2 regions of the Desulfonatronovibrio hydrogenovorans DSM 9292 genome follow, and region 2 is predicted to be linked to the other one. Evidence: predicted binding sites of a transcription regulator. Region 2 holds the regulator's gene; the other holds the start of a gene.
What was found. Region 2 encodes sigma-54, which starts transcription at its own class of promoters, with help from an activator protein. Its sites were predicted from a motif close to CTGGCACGGNNNNTGCTT; they were not measured.

Region 1 (8,011 bases), 200 kb from region 2:
CATGGGGACCCCTTGAGTGGTGAATTTTGAAGAAAATCACTTTAACTTGCTGGATTGAATTATTTCTGCAAAGGCGGAACCGATTTTTTTGAGCATGGTGATGACTTCGTCGATGATTTCAGTATCCATTTTAAGGTTGGCCATGAGCAGCCTGGACTGGCAGAACAGATAAAGGGCATGGAGGTTCTGGGCCAGTTCTCCGCCTTTTTCCGCATTAAGGCTGGCATCAAGTTCAGCGATTACATCCAGGGCCTTGGAAATGAGGTTGCCTTTTTCCTGGAAGTCCTTTTCCTGGATTTTTATTTTGGATTGCTCCAGGAATTTTATGGCTGCTTCAAAGAGCAAAACCACTATCTCTTCCTGGCTTGTGGTGTTGACCTTGGTCTTGAAATACGCCTTGGCTGCGCTGCTGTACATCAGGAATGTCTCCCTTTTGATTCAAATGTGCTTTCCCTGTCCGGGTCAGTATAATTATCGGACAAAAGGATGTTCACTTAAGTAAAAATGATTGCGGCTAATCCTGGCTCAGCATATTAAGCTGAGCGTTCATGGAGTTCTGCAGGCCGTCATAAAAACCAAGAAGCTCCTCCAGTCTGGCGAACTGCATACGCAGGTTCCTTTCGTATCTTTCAAGCCGCGTCTGTTCAAATTCAATTTTTTTGTCAATGTTCTTGATGATATCATTATAGTTTTTTTCGATTATGTTCAGGGTGCCGTTGCTGGGATCGGTCAATACTTTAAGGGCGTCCTGCAGCTCGTTGGCCTTGCCGGATTTCAGACGGACATTTCCTGAGTATTGTCCAGGGGTGAGGTTATCCACTTGAATGGAAAGACCTCTGGAGCCACCTTCTGTGGAAGTAATATAATTTCCGTCGATATTAGCCTTTTTGCCGTCAATGAATGCAGTTCCGGGAATTATGTTTCCGTCTGCTCCGACTTCGTATTCAACTTGGTAGTTTCCAGGCTGGGTGATGCCCCGGACCAGAGAGCCGATCCGGAAATCGCTGCTGCTGACCGAGGGGGCCAGGTCTGCACTGAAAAGTTCGGCCACTGCCTGGGGATTGCTGGCCAGGGCCTTGTCCAGCTCTGCCTCGTCAATTTTCAGGAGGCCAAAGGTTGGAGAGCCTCTGTCAACATCGGTGGTGATGCCCACAGTTGAAAAGGATGGATAGGGATCTCCCCCGGCCTGCCGGTCAAAGCCGATCCCAATGGAAGACAGGATGCTCTTGATCTGGCCCTGGACCATCTGGAGGCCGTAGTTGCCGGTCAGGACTGATCCGTCTCCTGATTCGCTGACTTTGCCCAGGTTATTCATGAGTGACAGCACTTCATTAACCTGATCGATAAAGGAATATATCTGCTCTTTAACGGCTTCAGGGTCATTGGCAACCGATATCTGGGCGCTACCTTCATTATAGAGGTTAAAGGTGATGCCCTGGATCACATCACTGATGGAGTTGGTGGACCTTTCGATCCAGCTGTCTTCCCCCTGAGGCCAGCCATTGACTTTAAGCTGAGCGTTCTGGGCTGTCTGGGAGGTGATAAAATTTGCCCCGCCGTCATAAAAAGCAGTTATGGTGGTTGAGTCATTAATGGTTACAGCCTTGTCCGCTCCAAGATCCATTCCCCTGATTTGCAGGAAATGCTGGCTTCCGTCGTTGACCAGGCTGGCCTTGATCCCTGGATTGTTAGGGTCAGTGTTGATGATATTAACGAAATTATCCAGGGTGGTGTTGTCAGGGATGTGAACACTGATCTCTTTGCCGGCATAGGTGTAGGAAAAAGTGTTTTCTCCCGGGCTGTTGACAGTGGCGTCTTTGCCTGAAAAACCCTGGCTGGAAAACATGATATGGTTCTGGGCCAGCTGTCCCACCTCAATATTATGGGTTCCCTCCTCAGCATTGTTCCCGGCAGAAGCGGTCAATACCCCTTCATTGGAAGAAGTAGTGCTTTTGACAAAGAATTTGTCAATGGAGTTCATTCCGGCCAGACTGGTCTGCAGGGAAACCATGGCCGTGTTCAGCTCACGAAGTCCTTCGTTTTTGTTTTCCCAGTCTTTTTTCCAAAGTTCAAGCCTGGCCACTCTGCGGTTTTCAATCTGAACCAGCTTGTCGATCATTTCATTGAAGTCGGTTCCTGATCCAAGACCTGTAAAGTGAATCCCGCCTGAGATCAGATTTTCAGTCAGTTCCGGCATTTTTGACTCCCTGGGAATAATTTTCCTGAAAAAACTTCTGGCAAAACTGAAGCAAAATTAATGCCTGTGAATAAAAAAGGGGCTGGTTCGCCCGGTGCGACCCAGCCCCTGTAAACGCAGGGCGTTTCCAGTCAGGTTAAAAGGGATTAACCACCGATGAGCTGCATGGCCATTCTGGGCAGGTTGTTGGCCTGGGAAAGCATGGCAACTGCAGACTGTGACAGGATCTGCTGACGGACGAATTCGGTCATCTCAGTGGCCACATCCACATCGGAGATCCGGGATTCAGCAGCCTGGATGTTCTCAGCCTGAATCTGCAGGTTGGTGATGGTGTTTTCCAGCCTGTTCTGCAGAGCACCAAGGTCGGCCCTCATTTTGTCCTTGGAAATGATGGCCTGTTCAATGGCGTCCAGGGCTTTCTGGGCATTGGCCTGGGTGGAGATGTTGTGTCCGTCCGCAGTGCTGGCGGCCTGGTTACCCACGCCCAGGGCCGAGGCAGTGGAGGTGCCAATGGCAATGTAGTAGTAGTCTTCCTTGAGGTCATTGCCGGTTCCAAAATGGATCTTCAATGGACCAGTGGAAGCAAGGCCGCTGCCATCATGATCAGTCCTCCATTCAGCCGGGTTGCCGGTGGCTGAGGAGGAGGAGAGATTGCCATTCAGCAGGTAGATGCCGTTGAACTTGGTGGCATTGGCAATACGGGTGATTTCCGAAGCCATGGCCTGATACTCGGAGTCAATGATCAGTCTCTGGTCCGAATTGTAAGTTCCAGTGGCTGCCTGTTCAGCCAGTTCTTTCATCCGGATGAGCTTTTCGTCGATGACCTGGAGAGCGCCGTCAGCGGTCTGGACCAGGGAGATGCCATCGTTGGCATTGCGGATGCCCTGATTCAGAGCGGCAATATCCGCCCGCATCAGCTCGCGAATGGCCAGTCCAGCAGCATCGTCAGCTGCTGTTCCCACCCTGAGTCCCGAAGAAAGCCTTCTGGTTGAGACACCAAGGTTTCCGTATGCCTGGGACAGGTTGCGGGCCGCATTCATGGCCATCATGTTAGTGTTGATTACTAATGACATGTTATTCCTCCTTGAAGTTTGGAAACGGCTTCCCTGCCGTTCCTCTTTTGATTTGATCTATATATCGACGTTGAGGAGGATTACTTTAGGATCTGGAGGAAATTTTATGCAGATTCTCTTCTGCATCGGACGGCCGCAGATATTCAGGACAGAGGGGATGGAGGTGCCAGGCAGACTCGGCGCATAACTCCAGAAGGATCTCGGGTCTTGGGAGGTCCCAGTATTCAGGCAGGATATTCCAGGATTCCGGAAAAAAAAGGTCCGGGTTTCTGCGAAGTCCACTTCCAAAGACGTGGATGTTTTTTTGGCTTTCAAGATCTGCCAGCTGGTCAAGATCCTCAAGGCTCATGTTTCGGGGAAGATGAGTAAGGGTCAGATCGGGCAGGGAGTAGCCGGCCAAATAAACCTGTCTGCGCCTGGAATGGATCAGAATCAGGGCTTTGCCGGTCATGATCCTTCCCGGCCCCCTGATCAGGGCCTCAAAATAGGAAATGGTGGACATGGGGATTCGGGTGGCCAGAGACAATCCCTGGGCATGGGCAAAAGCCATCCTGATGCCGGTAAAGCTTCCCGGACCACCAACGCAGGATACTCCGGCCAGATTCCCGGCCGGCAGACTGATGAAGTCCAGACCGGCCTTGATCATGGGGGCGATATGCCTCATGGCCCGTCCTGGGGTCAGGGCCTGTTGCGACCACAGAACCCGCTCCACTGTTCCAAAGACCACCTGGACGGTTTCTTCAGCACAGTTCAGGACCAGGTATATGGGCTGAGCAGATTCTGAATCAGGTCCCTGGAGCGACATTTACCTGAATATCCGCCAGAGGTCATTGAATATGGCCAGAGCCATCAAGGCCAGGAGCAGAGAGATACCGACCCTGGTGGCCATCTGCTTCATCCGTTCGTTAAGAGGCTTGCCCGTAATCATCTCTGCAGTGTAAAACACAATGTGTCCTCCATCTAGAACAGGTATGGGCAGAAGGTTGATAAGGCCCAGGTTGATACTGATCAGGGCTGTCAAGGCCAGGAGGTTGACCAGACCTTCATGGGTCTGTTCGCTGACCAGCTGGGCGATCATTATCGGGCCGCCTATGGTATCCAGGGGGATTATCCGCTCAATGAGCTTAATGATGCCCTGGACAGTGAGCTTCATGAGCATCCAGGTCTGGGCTGCTCCCTGGCCTGCAGCACTGAACATGCTCAGGGGGATGCTGACTGTTTCCCCGGATGCAATCACCCCGACCTGCGGGGTCTGAATATCCTCCCCGAAAATGTTCTGGCGGGTCACTATTTCCGGAACAAGACTGAAAGCAAGAACAGTCGAATTTCTTTGGATTTCGATCTGAAGTGGCTCTCCCCGGCTTTCCTGGATGTACATGACCATGTCATCCCAGTACACGACTTCATTGCCGTTGACTGATACTACTTTGTCTCCGGGCTGCAGTCCGGCCTGGTAGGCAGGACTTTCTTCGGCCACCTGACCGATTTCAGCTATGAGTTCCATCTGGCCATGAGCCCAGAAAAGTCCCCAGTATATAAACCAGGCCAGGACAAAGTTGAAAACCGGCCCAGCTGCAACTACCAGGATCCTCTGCCAGGGAGGGCGCTTGGCAAAGCTTTCCTGGGGGGTGAACTTATCCGGAAGGTTGTCATCTTCAGCCTCTCCCACCAGACTGACATATCCTCCAAGGGGGATTGCAGAAAGTCTGTACTCGGTCTTGCCAAAAACAAAGCTGAAAAGTTTTGGGCCAAATCCAAGGGAGAAGACTGAAACCCCGATCCCAAACAGTCTGGCCACCAGAAAATGCCCCAGTTCATGAAAGAAGATCAGCGCCCCAAGGACGAGAATTATGGCCAACGCACTTTCAAACATAATCTTAAGCCTCTATCCAGTCCTGGACCGTTTTTCTGGTCCGGGCGTCAAGGTTCAGGATCTCTTCAAGGGTTGTCATGGCTGATCCGCGGTGTTCATTCAGGGCCTTTTCATTCAAGGCAGGTATATCCATAAAGCCGATATGGCCGGCCAGAAATTTTTCAACGCATATTTCGTTGGCTGCATTGAGAACAACAGCGTGACTCGGCCCCTTTTCCAGAGCTGAAACTGCTAAGCCAAGGCACGGAAATACCTTGCTGTCCGGTCTGAAAAAGCTCAGATTTTCAATTGTCGACAGATCAAGAGCCTCAAGATCCACGTTTAACCGGTCTGGATAACCAAGACAGTGGGCAATGGGGATCTGCATGTCAGGCATGCCCATATGGGCCAGGAGGGAACCATCGGAATAAGCCACCAGGGAGTGAACAATGCTCTGGGGATGGACCAGAACTCTGATTTTTTCTACAGGCAGCCCGAACAGATGATGGGCTTCAATAATCTCCAGACCCTTGTTCATCATTGTGGCCGAGTCAATGCTTATTTTGGCCCCCATGGACCAGTTGGGGTGGGCCAGGGCCTGATCAGGAGTTACCTTGTGCATGAATCCAGGATCCTTGTCTCTGAAGGGGCCTCCTGAGGCAGTAATGATGATGGAGTCCACTTCAGAAAAATTATGCCCCTGCAAGGCCTGAAAAACTGCATTATGTTCGGAATCGACCGGAAGGATGAGGCCACCGGAAGCAGCGCATTCCTGCCGGATGAGGTGCCCGGCCAGAACCAGGGACTCCTTGTTGGCCAGCAGAACTGCTTTTCCTGCCCTGATCGCGGCCATGGTCGGCACAAGTCCGGCTGCTCCGACCATGGCTGAGAGGACCATGCCGGCACTGTCCATGGAGGCCATACCAGCATACCCGTCAGGACCGTAAACTATTTCCGGACTATATCCTTTATCCAGCAGAAGCCTGAGGCTCTGAGCCAGCTCTGAGTCCAGGACCCCCAGGACCGGCGGTCTGAACTCATTGGCCTGCTTTGCCAGCAGGAAGATGTTTCTGGCTCCGGCCAGTCCCGAAATCCTGAATTTCTGAAAGTTTTTGCGGACCACTTCAAGGGCACTGGTTCCTATGGATCCGGTGGAGCCCAGGATTACCAGAGACCGTTCTGCAGGAACGACCCGGGATATGTCTAGAGAGGATATGTAGGATATCAATTCAGTTTATTAAAAAATTTTAAATATTGTGTTGAATAAAACATAAACCGGCAAAAGCAAGAGCAGACTGTCAATACGGTCCAGTATCCCACCGTGTCCCGGGAGTATCTGTCCAGAATCCTTGACTTTATTCCATCTCTTTAAGGATGATTGAAAGAAATCCCCCAGCTGGGCAGCCATATTGAGAACCAGGCCCAGGACCAGATAGTGTTTCCAGGACCCCTGTCCAAACAAAGCTCCGGTGACAAGACAGACCGCAAGGCACAGGATCAGGCCACCAAAACTTCCTGACCATGTTTTTTTGGGGCTTATTACCGGCCAGATTTTTTTGCCTCCCAGCCAGGATCCAGTGTAGTATGCTCCTGTGTCCGATGCAAAGGTGGCTGCCAGAACCAGGATGATTTCCACACCAGATAAATTAAAGAACAGACTCAACACCAGAGGCACATAAAACAGTCCACCGATCACGATTATATAGTCCCTGAACTCAGCCTGATCTTTATTTCTTGAGTATTCAACAAGAAAAACAAGCCAGATCGCCCAGAACAAAAGGACCAGGAAAAGGACAGGGTTGTGGGTCCATCCAAGCCCGGAGTCAAGGATGAATAAAGTACCTCCGAAAACGCCCAGACTCTTTAAAACAGCCCGGCGCCGGCCTGGCCAGAAAAGACCGTAGAATTCCCACAGCCCGAGAAGTCCCAGCAGAGCAATGACAGCGGCCTTAACCATACCCCCGGCGTAAAGGGCTCCACCCAGCACCGGTAAAAGAAGCAGGGCTGTCAGAATTCGTTTGTGGTGAGAGGTGAGATTCATGCCGGTTCAACCCTGCCAAGTCTGCGTTGCCGATGGGCATAGTCCTCCAGGGCCCTCCACAGTTCCTGAGGCGTAAAGTCGGGCCAGAGGGTTTTGGTGAAATAGAGTTCAGAGTATGCGCACTGGTATAGGAGGTAGTTACTTATTCTGAGTTCTCCGCTGGTACGGATGATGAGATCCGGGTCAGGCTGGCCGGCAGTATACAAAAAGTCCTTGAATCCCTCTTCAGTGATCCGGTCCGGGTCCAGTCCTTTTTGAACAATCAGTCTGCATGCCCTGATGATTTCACATCGGCCCGAATAATTCAGGGCCAGATTAAGGGTCATGCTCTTGTTGGTTTTGGTTTTGGTGCAGGCGTGTTCCAGGACCTTTCTGGTGGCCAGGGGCAGGTCCCCGGGCTCTCCAAGGATATTCAGCCGGATGTCCTGTTTGATAAGGCTCTGCAGTTCTTTTTGCAGGAACCTGGATAACAGGCTGAATAGAAAAGATACTTCTTCTTTTGGCCTGGCCCAGTTTTCCTTGGAAAAGGCGTACAGGGTCAGATGAGGAATGCCAAGGCGCCTTGATTCCTCGACAATGGCCCTGGCGGTTTTTGTGCCCTGATTATGTCCTTCGCTCCGGGGAAGATTTTTTTGACGGGCCCACCTCCCGTTGCCGTCCATGATGATGGCCAGATGGCCGGGCAATCTCTCCAGCAGGTTAAATCTCCATGATCTCTTTTTCTTTTGTTTCCAGGACCTGGTCTGTTTTTTCAACAAATGAGTCGGTCAGCTTCTGGACTTCGTCCTGGCCTTTATGCATCTCATCCTCTGTCAGCTCTTTGCTGTTCTTCATCTTTTTCAGGGATT
Region 2 (8,011 bases):
CTTGATCCCTACATCAATGTCGATCCTGGAACCATGAATCCTTTCCAGCACGGAGAAGTCTACGTCACCGATGACGGAGCTGAAACCGATCTGGATCTGGGCCATTACGAACGCTACCTGGATCAGCCCATGGGCCAGATTAACAATTTCACCTCCGGCCGCATCTACCACTCGGTCATCACCAAAGAACGCAGGGGCGACTATCTGGGCGGCACTGTCCAGGTCATCCCCCATGTGACCGATGAAATCAAAGATGCCATCAAGAGCGTAGCCCAGAACGGTGAAGACGTGGCCATCATTGAAATCGGAGGTACTGTCGGAGACATTGAAGGCCTTCCGTTTCTGGAGGCCATCAGGCAACTGCGGGGGGAATTGGGAAAAGAAAATGTACTGTACATCCACCTGACTCTGGTCCCTTACATCAAGGCCGCCGGGGAACTTAAAACCAAGCCCACCCAGCACAGCGTCAAAGAACTGAGAAGCATCGGAATCCAGGCCGATATAATCCTCTGCCGGTCAGAAGTGGACCTGGATCAAGACATAAAATCCAAGATCGCCCTGTTTTGCAATGTGGACCGGGATGCCGTGTTTACAGCCAAAGACGTTAAGAGCATCTATGAAGTCCCCATGGCTTTTTATGAAGAGGGAATTGACCAGAAGATAGCCATCATGCTCAAGTTGCCAGCTAAAAATCCAAACCTCCAGAAATGGGAGGATATTGTGCTTCGCCTGCACAACCCCGGTCCCAAGGTAAACATAGCTATTGTCGGGAAATATGTAGACCTCAAGGAATCATACAAGAGTCTGCACGAATCCCTGGTACATGCCGGACTGGAGAATCAGCGGGAGGTGGTGCTCAGATATGTCAACTCAGATGGCATCACCCCGGAAAATGTTGCTGATCAACTGGCAGGACTGCAGGGAGTACTGGTCCCCGGAGGATTTGGATCCAGGGGAGTTGAAGGAAAGATCCTGACCATCCGTTACGCCAGGGAAAACAAGATCCCATTTTTCGGAATCTGCCTGGGCATGCAGTGCGCAGTTATTGAATATGCCCGCAACGTGCTCGGGCTGGACTTGGCCAATTCCCAGGAGTTTGATCCTGTCACCCCTCATCCGGTCATTTATCTGATTAAAGAATGGTTCGATTTCAGGAACAATGTCCTCCAGAAAAGATGTGAAAAGAGCGAAAAAGGCGGTACCATGCGTCTGGGAGCATACCCCTGTGTAATCAAACCGGATACCAGGGCCTTTGAAGCGTATCAGACCGATCATATTATGGAAAGACACAGGCATCGATACGAATTCAATAAAGAGTATGCTTCAAGGCTTGAGGAACATGGGATGGTTTTCAGCGGCCAGTCTCCAGATGAGTGCCTAGTGGAGATAATTGAACTTAAGGATCATCCATGGTTTCTGGGCTGCCAGTTTCATCCGGAATTCAAGTCCAATCCCATGCATGCTCATCCTTTATTCAGGGAATTTGTCCGGGCCTCAAGTCTGACTGGCAAGGCTGGCTAAGACCCCTTGCAGGACCAATGAACCAAGCCTCAAGCCCTGCATCTGACAATATCGACAACAAAGCTGGGAAGTATCCCGTTCATAGCCCGGATAAATTGAGGTGAACCACGATATGCTTGATATTTTCACTGCCAGCCGGAGAAACTTTTTCCTGATCCTGGGACCGTGTGTCCTGGAAGGCCTGGAAAAAGCCCTGGACATAGCCCAGACCATTGCTGAAGTCAGCCGGAGCCTGCAGGTACCGGTTGTATTTAAGAGTTCCTTTGACAAGGCCAACCGGACCTCAGGACAGAGCTTTCGCGGTCCCGGAATAAACCAGGGACTGGAGTGGCTTTCAAAGATCAGATCCAAAACCGGGCTGCCAGTAATAACTGACATCCATTCACCGGACCAGGCTGAGCCTGTAGCCCAGGTTGCAGATATAATCCAGATCCCGGCCTTTTTATGCAGGCAGACCGATATCCTGCTGGCTGCTGCCAGGACCGGAAAAATCATCAACATTAAAAAAGGACAATTCCTGGCGCCATGGGATATGAGTCAGGCTGTGGACAAGATCAGTTCTGCCGGGAACCAGCGGATCTGGCTCACAGAAAGGGGAACCTGCTTTGGATACAACAACCTGGTGGTGGACTTCAGGTCCCTGAAGATTATGGAGGACCTGGGATTTCCTGTGATTTTCGATGCCACCCATTCAGTCCAGATTCCAGGGGGCAAAGGCAGTTCCTCTGGCGGTCAGAGGGAATTTGTTCCGGTTCTGGCCAAGGCAGCTGCTGCTGCCGGGGCCAGGGGGATCTTCATGGAAGTCCATCCCGATCCAGATCAGGCTTTGTGCGATGGACCAAATTCATGGCCCCTGGACCGTCTGAAACCTTTGGTCAAAACTTTGCTCAACATAAGGCATGCTGCTCAATCCTGAGGTTGTCACCAAAAACAGACTTTTACGGAGTCCGGTTGATCAAAACAGTGCCGGAACAGGAAACCTATGACCAAACAGGGCATCAGGGCTGTTGCAGCCAGAATAAAGATCCTGATCCTGGATGTGGACGGGGTCATGACCGATGGAGGTCTTTATTATGACCACCAGGGCAAGATTACCAAACGTTTCAACGTCCAGGACGGACTGGGAATAAAGCTTGCGCAGTCGGCCGGATTGGGCTTGGCTGTAATGACCGGCCTCAGTTCCTCAGCCGTGGAAACCAGGGTCAGGGAACTGGGCATTGAACACTACTTTCACGGATTCACTAGAAAACTCCCTTTGATTCAAAACCTGGCCAGGGATACAGGCATTTCCTGCAATGAAATGGCCTATCTCGGCGATGACTGGGTAGATGCTTCCCCCATGCTGGAAGTTGGTTTGCCCATGGCTGTGGCCAATGCCCAGCCGGAAATAAAAAACCTGGCAGCATGGATCAGTTCGGCTCCAGGAGGAAACGGAGCAGTCAGGGAGGCAATCATGTTCATCCTTGAATCTCGGGGCGACCTTGAAAACCAATGGCAGAACTGGATATCATTTCATGATTAAAAAAATTGCGCCTGCCATTTTCAGCATTGGGGTCCTGTTCTTTCTTTTTGTGCTCTTCTGGCAGCAGGGACCAGGACCAAGAATCACTGACATCAGCAGACAGATGGAGGTTGACCTGAATATCCTTGATCTTCATCTGGTCCGGGGTGAACAGGGAAAGTCCCTTTGGGAACTGGTTTCTGCTGAAGCCGGCTATCTCAGGGATGAAGATGTTTTGATCCTTACCAGCCCGGAGATAACTTATTTTGCCGGAAATGATGATGGGCCTCTAGTTATCAGGGCTGTTCATGGGCGGTACGACCAGACAGAAGAGGTGATCCATCTGAGGGAAAGTGTCCGGGCCGAGCATCATGGTATGGTTGTGGATTCAGACAAGGCCACCTACCGGGCTGATGACAGTTTTATCCTTCTGGAAAACAACGTAAAGTTCAGAGGAAGAGGAATCATGATGGAAAGTCCTGTGGCGCACGTCTTTTTGGATGAGGACCGGGTAATTGCTCTGGGTGGGGTCAGCACCCGCCTGCACTGATGACCTGTTGCAAAAACTTCTCCAATATCCTAAACATTAAGGCATCAGACTGATGCAGCTTCCCTGCAGCGGCTGAAAACCGGATCTTGTCCGGCTTGTTCAGGAAATCCAATGAAAAAAAATTTTTTATTTCTGCTCATCACAGGTCTAACCAGTTTTTTATTTGCACTTCCGGCCATGGCTGAGCAAAGATCTGCCACCGACATAACATCGGACAAGATGACCTACGCCGGTCAGGAAAACATTGTGATCTTCAGTGGCAATGTTCATGTTGTCAGACCCGACTTCGAACTCTGGTCCAACGAGCTGCACGTTTTTCTAAAGCCTGACCAGGATTCGGGCCAGGCTGGAGATGACCAGCAGGACAATATTGAAAAGATAATTGCCAAGGGAGATGTGCTCATTAAAAGCGAAAACAGGGAGGGCCGAAGCCAGACCCTGACTTATCACCCAGACCACGAAACAGCCAGACTGGAAGGAAATCCGGTTCTGCTGGAGAACCAGAACAGTGTTGAAGGTGAAGTCATCATCCTCAACATGCAAGACAATACATCAGAAGTACTCAGTGGGCCGTCCAGAAGGGTCAGGGTTATTTTTCACTCGGGTTCAGATAATGATGAATAAGAATCAGGCTCATAGTTACAGAGCTGTTGACGTTCACAAGCAATACGGCAAGAGACTGGTGGTCAAAGGAATTTCCCTTGACATTAAACGGGGTCAGATAGTCGGCCTTTTGGGCCCGAACGGAGCTGGCAAGACAACGACGTTTTACATGCTGGTGGGCATTATTTCCCCCAGCAAGGGTTCGGTTGTTTTTGACAAAGAAAACATAACCAATCTTTCGCTGTCCAGGAGATCCGGCCTTGGCATCAGTTATCTGCCCCAGGAAAGCTCCATTTTCAAGAAATTGACTGTGCAGGAGAACCTGATGCTGATTCTTGAATACACTCACAAGGATAAAAAAAAACGGACAGAAAAAGCTGAAGAACTGATGAATGAATTGGGAATCTCTAAACTTGCCCATCAAAAAGCCTCCTTTTTATCCGGCGGGGAGCGCAGGCGTCTGGAAATCGCCAGGGCCCTGATCAAGGACCCGAAATTTATTCTGCTTGACGAACCTTTTGCCGGTATCGACCCCATTGCAGTGGACGACATTCAGAAAATAATCCTCCGGCTGAAAGAAAAGAATATCGGCATCCTCATTTCCGATCACAACGTCAGGGAAACCCTGCGCATCTGCGACAGAGCCTCCATCGTACATGACGGGCAGGTCATTCTGGATGGAGTGCCTGAAGAAATCATTGCCGATACCAGGGCCAGAAGCATTTACCTGGGGGAATCTTTTTGCTTGTAATTCCAAGATGGATCATCATAATATATAATTATTCCGCCGGCCTCTTGATGCCTGAACATATCCTAAAGAACCAGAAGCGGATCACTAATCAACCTTTTATTTTCCGGATGAATCTATGGCCCTGGAACTAAGACAAAACCTCAAGCTCACTCAGCAGCTGGTCATGACTCCCCAGCTCCAGCAGGCCATCAAACTTTTACAGCTTTCCAGGCTGGAACTGCTGGAGGTTGTCCAGCAGGAACTGCTGGAAAATCCCATGCTGGAAGAATTACAGCCAGTTTCCGAGGAAGAGCAGGAAAGACAGGCCCTCAACGACAAGGACCAGGGAGCCAAGCTGACCAGCGAAGAAAAAGAGATCATTAATAACGCTGACTGGGAAGATTATCTGGGAGAATTTTCCAGTACCTCCAAGCAGTCCGGTTCAAGGGAATGGGAAGTACCAGAGGAAATGCAGAGCTATGAAGCAAGGTACTCTGCCAAACCATCCCTTGAGGGTCATCTCATGTGGCAGCTTCATCTCCAGAACCTGACTCCTGATGAAACCAGGATCGGAGAGGAAATTATCGGCAACATTGACTCCAGGGGCTATCTGAAGGCCACTGTCGAGGAAATCGGCCGGTCCTGCAGTGTTCAGGAATCTCTGGTGGATCAAGTCCTGGCCAAGGTCCAGAATTTTGACCCGGTTGGGGTTGCGGCAAGGGATCTCAGGGAATGTCTGATTATTCAGCTCAAAGCCTTAAATGAAACTGACCCGATTCTTATCGAGCTTGTTACCGAACACCTGGAAGACATTGAAAGGAACCGTCTGGCTCCCCTGCTGAAGAAATTCCGGATCAGCAAGGAACTCATGAAGGAGTACATTGAAGTCCTGCAGAGTTTGGATCCCTTCCCTGGCTCAAGTTACGGAAGCGAAGATGTAATATATATCAGCCCTGATATCTATGTATACAAATACGAGGACGACTTTGTAATTGTCCTTAATGAGGACGGCCTTCCATCAATCCAGCTCAGCCCTTTTTACGAGTCATTGAACCAGGCCCCAAAAGACCGGAAGAACAAAAAGGAAATCGACTACTTCCAGGAAAAAACCCGCTCAGCCATATGGTTGATGAAAAGCCTGCACCAGCGTCAAAGAACTCTTTACAAGGTTATGGAAAGCATCCTCAAATTTCAGAAAGAATTCTTTGTTCACGGAGTCACCAGGCTCAAACCGTTGATCCTTAAGGAAGTGGCCGAAGATATCAGTATGCACGAATCCACTGTAAGCAGGATCACCACCAGCAAGTATGTGTCCACCCCTTTTGGCCTGTTTGAGCTCAAGTTTTTCTTCAACAGTGCCCTGAGCATGGATAGTGGCGGAACAGTAGGTTCAGAGAGCGTCAAGGCTGCCATCAAGAAAATGGTGGCTTCGGAGGATCCCAAAAAGCCCCTGAGCGATGATGCCATTGCCACCAATCTTAAAAAAGAACTGGATGTGAATATTGCCAGAAGGACCGTGGCCAAGTACCGGGCTGCCCTGAAAATCCCTTCATCTTCCAGACGAAAAAAATTTTTCTGATTTTTATCAATCCATACAGAAAGGAGGATCAGCATGCAGATCAAATTCAACTTCAAGAATTTTGAGCCTTCTGAACATCTGAAAAAATACGCTCGTGAAAGATATGACAAGTTGTCCAAGTACCTGAGCGAGATCAATACTGCGGAGCTTCAGGTCAACCTTGAGGTAGAAAAATTCAGACACATCGCTGAGGTAATCCTCACAGCCAAGGACATCCATATTTCAGCCACTGAAGATACTGAAGACATGTATTCAACCGTTGACCTGAGCCTGGACAAGCTTGAGGCCCAGCTTAGAAAACAGCGGGGCAAAGTCAAAGACAAAAAGAAAAAGGCCAGGGAAAAGCAGGTCCGAATGGACATTGTCAGTTTCGGCCCGGTTGACAGCGGCAAAAGAGAACCCAGCATAGTGGCAACTGATCACTACGAGCCCAAACCCATGTCTCTGGATGAAGCGGCCATGCAGCTGGAATCCCTTAACTACGAATTCCTGGTATTCCTCAATTCTGATACAGACAGGATCAATGTGGTGTACAGGCGCAAAAACGGTGATTTCGGCTTTATTGATCCCGGGGCATAAAAGAATCAAGGACGCCTTCTGTCTTGACCAGACCAGTCAACCATCATCCCAACAGTTCGCCTGTCGCAGACAAATGGTCTGCGACAGGCGCATAGCTTATTGAGATATAAATGAACTTAGATAAATACATCCATATAGACCAGATCATCCCGGAACTATCGTCTGGCTCCAAAAACGAGATCCTGGCCGAGCTGATAGCCCCGCTTGTCCAGAAATATGACTTTTTAAGCCTGGACAAGGTGTATGATGTCCTGCTGACCAGGGAAAATCTTGGTACTACCGGTATTGGAGAAGGCGTAGCAATACCGCACGGCAAGCTTGACGACCTGGAAGAGGTCCTGCTGGTGGCTGGAAGAAGCCTCAGGGGAGTGAATTTTTCAGCCCTTGACCATAAACCGGTCCACATTTTTTTCATGGTCCTGGCTCCTGAAAAAAGCGCTGGCAAGCATCTGAAAATCCTGGCCTACATATCAAGACTTTTGCAGGATCCGACTTTCAAAGAGTCCTTTATGCGGGCTCAAGACAGGGAAGAGCTATGGAATCTGATAACCAAGGCATGACTCAGCCCGGCCTGCAGCAAACGTCTGTTGTTGGCCAATATCCTTTGCTCATTGTCACCGGGCTGTCCGGGGCCGGCAAAAGCACTGCCCTCAATGTCTTTGAAGACCTGGGATTTTTCACTGTGGACGGTCTGCCAGTCAGTCTTGTTCCGTCCATCCTTGCTCTTTTTGCCCGGGAGAATCCCAAAAATTACCGGGGACTTGCCCTTGGAATGGATCTGCGTCAACCTGACTTTGCCACAGATTGGATAAAGGTCAGACAGGAATTGGACCACGCCGGGACCTGCCTTCAGATCATCTTTCTTGAAGCCTCGGCCAGCGTCCTGGTCAGGAGATACGCCACCACCAGGCGCCCACATCCTTTAGAGTCCAGAAATATTGGCCTTGA

Region 1: fliD (flagellar filament capping protein FliD) is a predicted target of sigma-54. The motif match lies at 2,247-2,264, and genes of this name have one in related genera.

What each region holds. Positions count from the first base shown of each region.
Region 1 covers NZ_JMKT01000008.1:686,954-694,964, forward strand. The annotation lists gene fliS (flagellar export chaperone FliS) at 37-417, opposite strand; gene fliD (flagellar filament capping protein FliD) at 515-2,197, opposite strand; gene P771_RS0104805 (flagellin N-terminal helical domain-containing protein) at 2,344-3,270, opposite strand; gene tsaB (tRNA (adenosine(37)-N6)-threonylcarbamoyltransferase complex dimerization subunit type 1 TsaB) at 3,356-4,075, opposite strand; gene rseP (RIP metalloprotease RseP) at 4,076-5,143, opposite strand; gene P771_RS0104820 (1-deoxy-D-xylulose-5-phosphate reductoisomerase) at 5,148-6,350, opposite strand; gene P771_RS0104825 (phosphatidate cytidylyltransferase) at 6,360-7,163, opposite strand; gene uppS (polyprenyl diphosphate synthase) at 7,160-7,849, opposite strand; gene frr (ribosome recycling factor) at 7,863-8,011, opposite strand, start outside.
Region 2 covers NZ_JMKT01000008.1:490,951-498,961, reverse strand. The annotation lists gene pyrG (CTP synthase) at 1-1,521, shown strand, start outside; gene kdsA (3-deoxy-8-phosphooctulonate synthase) at 1,634-2,437, shown strand; gene P771_RS0103740 (KdsC family phosphatase) at 2,504-3,043, shown strand; gene lptC (LPS export ABC transporter periplasmic protein LptC) at 3,036-3,572, shown strand; gene P771_RS0103725 (LptA/OstA family protein) at 3,684-4,196, shown strand; gene lptB (LPS export ABC transporter ATP-binding protein) at 4,189-4,926, shown strand; gene rpoN (RNA polymerase factor sigma-54) at 5,042-6,484, shown strand; gene hpf (ribosome hibernation-promoting factor, HPF/YfiA family) at 6,518-7,063, shown strand; gene P771_RS0103705 (PTS sugar transporter subunit IIA) at 7,174-7,623, shown strand; gene rapZ (RNase adapter RapZ) at 7,599-8,011, shown strand, end outside.